Linked DNA regions of Cohaesibacter sp. ES.047. The protein of the gene in region 1 binds, or shares a complex with, the protein of each later gene. Links are inferred from orthologs where the notes say so. Each region holds a gene or a part of one and is shown on either strand. Other genes may lie near its edges. The genes, in order: uvrB and CPH65_RS23260.

What was found.
Region 2: the proteins of uvrB (region 1) and CPH65_RS23260 are in contact, whole or in part, in a crystal structure (PDB 7EGT), measured with the Thermus thermophilus proteins. The link is inferred for Cohaesibacter sp. ES.047 from one-to-one orthologs. Residues at the interface, in WP_096411307.1 of Thermus thermophilus: Glu23, Leu25, Arg26, Asp27, Gly28, Glu29, Arg30, Phe31, Arg55, Glu326, Asp327, Phe328, Glu379, Ser382, Gln383, His398, Gly400, Arg401; in WP_096412145.1 of Thermus thermophilus: His654, Arg656, Phe657, Gln666, Asp668, Glu669, Lys680, Arg681, Leu682, Ser683, Lys685, Tyr686, Ala687.

Annotation. Positions count from the first base shown.
Region 1 is NZ_LT907844.1:1,914,773-1,918,295, reverse strand. The notes cover bases 13-3,215. They hold uvrB (excinuclease ABC subunit UvrB), read left to right. Parts: upstream 13-327; coding sequence 328-3,015; downstream 3,016-3,215. Other genes in these bases: CPH65_RS08785 (NAD(P)/FAD-dependent oxidoreductase), read right to left, coding at 13-56. Also shown: more of CPH65_RS08785, read right to left, coding at 1-12; CPH65_RS08775 (hypothetical protein), read left to right, coding at 3,317-3,523. UniProt on the Escherichia coli protein: The UvrABC repair system catalyzes the recognition and processing of DNA lesions. A damage recognition complex composed of 2 UvrA and 2 UvrB subunits scans DNA for abnormalities.
Region 2 is NZ_LT907844.1:5,017,219-5,020,586, reverse strand. The notes cover bases 288-3,335. They hold CPH65_RS23260 (ATP-dependent helicase), read right to left. Parts: upstream 2,982-3,335; coding sequence 594-2,981; downstream 288-593. Other genes in these bases: CPH65_RS23255 (chloride channel protein), read right to left, coding at 3,127-3,335; CPH65_RS23265 (50S ribosomal protein L11 methyltransferase), read right to left, coding at 288-520. Also shown: more of CPH65_RS23265, read right to left, coding at 1-287; more of CPH65_RS23255, read right to left, coding at 3,336-3,368. UniProt on the Escherichia coli protein: A helicase with DNA-dependent ATPase activity. Unwinds DNA duplexes with 3'-5' polarity. Translocates on single-stranded DNA with 3'-5' polarity. Initiates unwinding more efficiently from a nicked substrate than double-stranded DNA.

The DNA.
Region 1 (3,523 bases):
TCATAAGCAGCGGAAAGACCGCCAAGACCTCCACCCAGTACCACTACATGCGTCATTTCTTCCTCCTAAATCCGGCTCCTCCTATATGCTGGCTCTTAAAACAGGAGCCAGCCCCAGCCAGATAATTAATACATATTCTAATATTAGAATGTTTTAATACACTAAACTATTGATCATTGGGCGAATGAACGCGGGGCCTTTTCCGAGCGTCCAAACGCAAGAGTTTTCTTTTGCACCCCCTTCTTATTCCCTATTTGTTCCCTTATATTGAGGACTCACGCGAACAACCAATCCCCGGACGGGCATCAGGGCACAAGAGCGACAAGCATGGCGTCAGACAAGCGGAATAAACCGGACAAGCGCAATCAACCGGGACTGGGTGAAGCACCGCAGGCATCCTTTGATGCGGTCCCGATGCCGGACTCGATCGCCGATTGGGCCGAAGACATCACCAAAACCGCCGAAGCAACGGCCTCTGATACGGCAAAGCCGAAAAGCCCGACCACCAAAAGCAAAGCAGCGACAAAACCCAAGCGCAGCCCAAAGAAGGATGAGCCGAAAGCCAGCGCCCGGGATCGCGCCGCCGGTGGTCTCAATCCTGTTGCCGGCCTCGATATCTCGCTGGAGAAGGCCGAGGAACTGGAACGGGTCACCAAAGAGCGCAAGAAGGCCCAGAAGAAAAAGCGCAAGAGCGATGATCGCTCCGGCGTCACAGAAACGGTGCGCGCGCTGGAATCGCTCATTGAGCATGGCCGCCCGGAATTCATGGATGCCGAACCCTGGCGACCCCACCGCCCGGAACGCCCGGAAAAGTCCGAAGGTGGTTTCTCCTTTGAACTCAAGACCGACTTCTCACCTGCGGGCGACCAGCCGACCGCCATTGCCGATCTTGTTGAAGGCATCAACGACGGCGAAGCAACGCAGGTGCTCTTGGGGGTGACCGGCTCTGGCAAGACCTTCACCATGGCGCACATCATCGAGAAGACCCAGCGCCCTGCCCTGATCCTTGCGCCCAACAAGACCCTTGCCGCCCAGCTTTATGGCGAGTTCAAGAGTTTCTTTCCCAACAATGCGGTGGAATATTTCGTATCCTATTACGATTATTACCAGCCCGAAGCCTATGTGCCGCGCACGGACACCTTCATCGAGAAGGAAAGCACGATCAACGAACAGATCGACCGTATGCGCCACTCGGCAACCCGCTCCCTGCTTGAGCGCGACGACGTGATCATCATCGCCTCGGTCTCCTGCATTTACGGTATCGGCTCGGTCGAGACCTACACTGAGATGAGTTTCAAGATCGAGGTTGGCGACGAAATGGATCAGAGCCAGCTGATGGCCGATCTCGTCGCGCTGCAATACAAGCGCAACGATATGGCCTTCCAGCGCGGCACCTTCCGGGTCAGCGGCGACAGCGTCGAGATCTTCCCGGCCCACTATGAAGACCGCGCCTGGCGCATTTCCTTCTTTGGCGACGAGATTGAGGAAATCAAGGAATTCGACCCGCTCACCGGCCAGAAGATGGACGAGTTGGAGATGGTCAAGCTCTACGCCAACTCCCACTATGTCACCCCCCGCCCGACCCTCAATCAGGCCACCAAAAGCATCAAGAAAGAACTGGTCGAGCGCCTTGAAGAGCTGGAAGCCCATGGGCGCTTGCTCGAAGCACAGCGGCTCGAACAGCGCACCCGCTATGACCTCGAAATGCTCGAAGCGACCGGCGTCTGCCAGGGCATCGAGAACTATTCGCGCTATCTGACAGGGCGGCTGCCGGGCGAGCCGCCGCCGACCCTGTTCGAATATCTCCCCGACAATGCCCTGATTTTTGTCGACGAGAGTCACGTCACCATCGGTCAGCTCAACGCCATGTACCGGGGCGACTTTCGCCGAAAAGCCACGCTGGCGGAATATGGCTTCCGCCTGCCAAGCTGCATGGACAACCGCCCCTTGCGTTTTGAGGAGTGGGACGCCATGCGTCCGCAGACCGTCGCCGTGTCGGCAACCCCAAGCAACTGGGAAATGGAAGAGGCGGGCGGCGTGTTCGCCGAGCAGGTCATTCGCCCCACAGGCCTCACTGACCCGATCATCGAAATCCGCCCGGCCAAGACGCAGGTCGACGATCTACTCGGCGAAGTGAAGGAAAAGGCCAAGGCCGGCTTCCGCACGCTTGTCACCACCCTGACCAAGCGCATGGCAGAGGACCTTACCGAATATCTGCACGAGCAGGGCGTGCGGGTGCGCTACATGCACTCTGATGTCGATACCATCGAACGCATCGAGATCATCCGCGATCTGCGCCTTGGGGCCTTCGACGTGCTCGTTGGCATCAACCTCTTGCGCGAGGGTCTCGATATCCCCGAATGCGCGCTCGTGGCCATTCTCGACGCCGACAAGGAAGGCTTCCTGCGATCGGAAACATCGCTCATCCAGACCATCGGTCGCGCCGCCCGTAACGCCGAGGGCAAGGTCATCCTCTATGCCGACCGCATGACCGGCTCGATGGAACGCGCCATTGGTGAGACCAACCGCCGCCGCGAAAAGCAGCTCGCCTACAATGAAGAACACGGCATCACGCCAACGACGATCAAGAAGAACATCGGCGACATTCTCGGCTCGGTCTACGAAAGCGACCATGTCACCGTGGACAAGGGCCTCGCGGAAGATGTTCAGGCCGGGATCGGGCACAATCTCGAGGCCCATATCGAGGATATGGAAAACCGCATGAAGGAGGCCGCAGCCAACCTCGAATTCGAGGAAGCGGCAAGGCTCAGAGACGAGGTCAAGCGTCTACGCGAAACGGAACTGGCCATCGCCGACGACCCTCTCGCTCGCCAATCGAGCGTCGAGGACAAGGCGGGCAGTTATGGCGGGGCCAAGAAGTATGGCACATCGGCCAACCTGCCAAAGAACAGCCGCATCAAGCAGCCCGATCTCGACGACATGGGCCCCGGCACCGACCGGACCAGACCCAAGGGTGCCAGCACCGCCTCAAGACCAAAGCGCAGAAAGAGTTGATCGGCGGAACACAGAAAACTAGTTCGACAAGTATACCATTTATGGGAGAGTGGTTGGATAGTACGAAGGCCTAAAAGGCTATCGGTACAGTTAGGAACAGAGCAGAAACACTCCTAGCTGTATGCCCTTGGAGTCCTCATGCGAATCAGGCAAAGTAAAAGCCGGTACATCTGAACCATGTACCGGCTTAACTGTAACCGCAGTCAGCTAGGCTGCGTCGTGAATTCACCACGCTATTTTGATGGAATGCGTGGGAGACGTCAATGCTTCGCTGGCTCTTTTCAAAAGGAAAAGCCAGAGAATGGCAACTATACACCCTTTGACAGGGGTCAAACTGAATGAAGTTGAAATCGAACGCAAGGCTCTCAACTTCGAAGAAGCAGTAACAGCGCACTTGATGCGTATGACGGGCGAAAAATACAACATCATCGCCCAACACCTCGGCACCAACACCCATCGTTTGGGAGAGGTTTTCCGAGAAGAGGTACACCAGAGCGCTAAGCAAGTA
Region 2 (3,368 bases), 3.1 Mb from region 1 along the record:
TGAGCAGTTTGGCCAGCGCAATGGCGAGAACAGCAGATCCGGTGCCAAGGTCGAGAATGCGCAAGGGATGAAAACCGCGCAGCTCTTCTGACAGCACCTTGAGGCACCCTGCTGTGGTTCCGTGGTGGCCGGTGCCAAAGGCTTGCCCTGCGTTGATCTGCACGGCGATGCGGCCGTCGGTGTTGAGCTTTCCTTTGTCATGCGATCCATGCACGACGAAACGACCTGCCTCGACGGGAACAAGTCCCTCAAGGGATTTGGTCACCCAGTCGATGTCCCCCAGTTCCTCGATCTTGAGGGGCAGCGCCATGGACAGGGATGAAAGCTCGGCCAAAGCAATCTTGTAGGTATCGCTTACCCCTTCTTCGGCCGGATAGAGCGACAGGGCCCAGAGACCGCGCTCCTCATCGATTTCGAAATTGGAGATGGCAAAGCCGTCTTCCTCGAATACGGCTTCCAGATGTTTGGCGGCGGCCTGAATTTCGTCGGCATTGCCTTCGGCATAGAGATATTGGGGCATAGATCAGCTCTCACTTGGCGTTATCCGCCTGTCGATAGCCTGTCCGGGCAACAAAGACAAGGTGTGACGGGGCTCAGTGCTTCTCGACAAAGGAATCCAGCACGCGCTTCACGCCGGTCTGGAACTGGATGGTCAGCTTGTTGCCCTCAACCGATTTCACTTCGCCATAGCCAAATTTAAGATGGAACACACGCTCGCCCACCTTGTAGCGGGCCGGGCCCTCGGACACGCTCTTGGCGACCAGTTCGCCCTCGATAACCGAAGACCCACGGCCCGGTTGGCGCGGGTTTTTCTCACGGCTGCGGTTGGCCTTGTTGGCCTGCATCCGTTTCCAACCCGGCGTCTCGTAGGAGCCTTCGAAGGGGTCGGAGGAACCAAACCGGCTTTTGCCATAGATCGAGCCGCCAACACCGGAGGCACCATAGCCGCCATAGGTGGATTGGCTCTCTTCGACATCCACATGCTTGATCGGCAATTCATCGAGAAAGCGCGAGGGGATGGAATTCTGCCACAGACCATGGATGCGCCTGTTGGAGGCGACATAGATCTTGGCCCGTTTCTTGGCGCGGGTGATGCCGACATAGGCCAGACGGCGTTCTTCTTCGAGGCCGCGTGTGCCGGATTCGTCCAAAGCGCGCTGATGGGGGAACAAGCCTTCTTCCCAGCCGGGCAGGAAGACGGTGTTGAATTCCAGCCCCTTGGCGGAATGGAGCGTCATGATCGAAACCGCATCGTTGCTTTCGCCTGCATCGCGATCCATGACGAGGGCAATATGCTCAAGGAAGCTGGGCAGGGAATCGAATTCCTCCATGGAACGAATGAGTTCCTTGAGGTTTTCGAGGCGTCCCGGTGCGTCGGGGGATTTGTCCTTTTGCCACATCTCTGTGTAGCCGGACTCGTCAAGAATGATCTCCGCCAGCTCGGTGTGTTTCATCGTCGGCAACTGGGTGCGCCAGTGGTTGAACTGGCCGAGCAGGGACTTCAGAGAATTGCGTGGGCGGGGTTTGAGATCCTCTGTGCCAACGATCTCGGTTGCCGCTTCCATCAGGGGGATTTCCTGATCGCGGGCAAGGGCATGGACTTGCCGCACGGTGGCGTCGCCGAGGCCACGACGGGGCGTGTTGACGATGCGCTCAAAGGCGAGATCATCAGCGGGCTGAACGAGCGCCCGGAAATAGGCGAGGGCATCGCGGATTTCGGCGCGTTCATAAAAGCGAGGGCCGCCGATGACACGGTAGTTGAGGCCCATGGTGATGAAACGGTCTTCGAACTCACGCATCTGGAAGGAGGCGCGCACGAGAATGGCGATTTCATTGAGCTCGTGCTGGCGCCGTTGCAGCGTTTCGATCTGATCACCGATGGAGCGAGCTTCTTCTTCCGAATCCCAGACGGAGGTGACGGTGACCTTTTCGGCTTCATCATCCTCGATCTGTGGATGCAGGGTCTTGCCCAGACGGCCTTCATTGTGCGTGATGAGATGCGAGGCGGCGGCAAGGATGTGGGCGGTTGAGCGATAATTGCGCTCAAGGCGGATCACCTTGGCTCCGGGGAAATCTTCCTCGAAGCGCAGGATGTTGTCGACCTCGGCGCCGCGCCAGCCATAGATCGACTGATCATCATCGCCGACACAGCAGATGTTGTGGTTTGATTGGGCCAACAGGCGCAGCCAGAGATATTGCGCCACGTTGGTGTCCTGATACTCGTCCACGAGGATATAGCGGAACTTGTTGTGGTAGCTTTTCAAGACGTCCGGATTTTCGCGAAACAGGCGCAAGCATTCGAGCAGCAGGTCGCCGAAATCGCAGGCGTTGAGGGTTTTGAGCCTCGCCTGATAGGCCGTATAGAGCTTGATTCCGTTGCCTTGGGCAAAGTGGAAGGCTTCGTCCTGTGGCACTTGATCGGGCGTGAGGCCCCGGTTTTTCCAGCCGTCGATCACAGTTGCGAGCTGGCGGGCGGGCCAGCGCTTTTCGTCGAGGCCATGCGCCTGAATGAGCTGTTTCATCAGGCGGATCTGGTCGTCCGAATCAAGAATGGTGAAATTGGACTTGAGGCCAACCAGTTCGGCGTGACGGCGCAGGATTTTGACGCCGATCGAATGGAACGTCCCCAGCCATTGCATACCCTCTACCGAACCGCCGATGAGCTTGCCGATGCGGTCTTTCATCTCGCGCGCGGCCTTGTTGGTGAAGGTCACCGACAGGATCTGCCAAGGTGCAGCGCGGCGCGTTGAGAGGATGTGTCCGATGCGGGTGGTCAACACCCGCGTCTTGCCTGTTCCCGCGCCAGCGAGCACCAGAAGGGGGCCGTCAAGGCTTTCCACGGCGTCCTTCTGTTCCGGATTGAGGCCATCCAGATAGGGTGTGGGCTGCATGCGCGCGAGCTTGGCGCGAATTCCTTCCTGATCATCTTCGTTCGATTCGAACGAGGGTGGCGGAGCTGGGGTGGCAAAGAGATCAGGCATATAGGGCGTTGGGTCCTGTTGGCGCAAAGAAGGGGATCGAGCCGGGTGAGCAGCGAATCCAATTGAAGAACATTATAGCAACAAATGTGGTTTGTCAGGGGCCAATCTGACGATTTTTCTCGTTGTTGGCATCTTCGCTTAGGACTTATCTGTGCTCTTCGACCTGAGAGTCAATGAGCATGTCGTTGAAAAACTTGAGGGCAGTCACCTGACGTGCCCAACCGATGATCCGTGTCTTGTCCAACGGGTCGAGAACGGCGAGATCCCCGCCTCCGGCCAGATCGAAGGCCTTGAGTGCCTGTTCGAGCGTGTCAAAATGGCTGATCGTGGGCGTGTCCTCGGCCAAGACACGGTCTTCCGGCGGGGCGTCCTGAGCGAGGGGCTCAT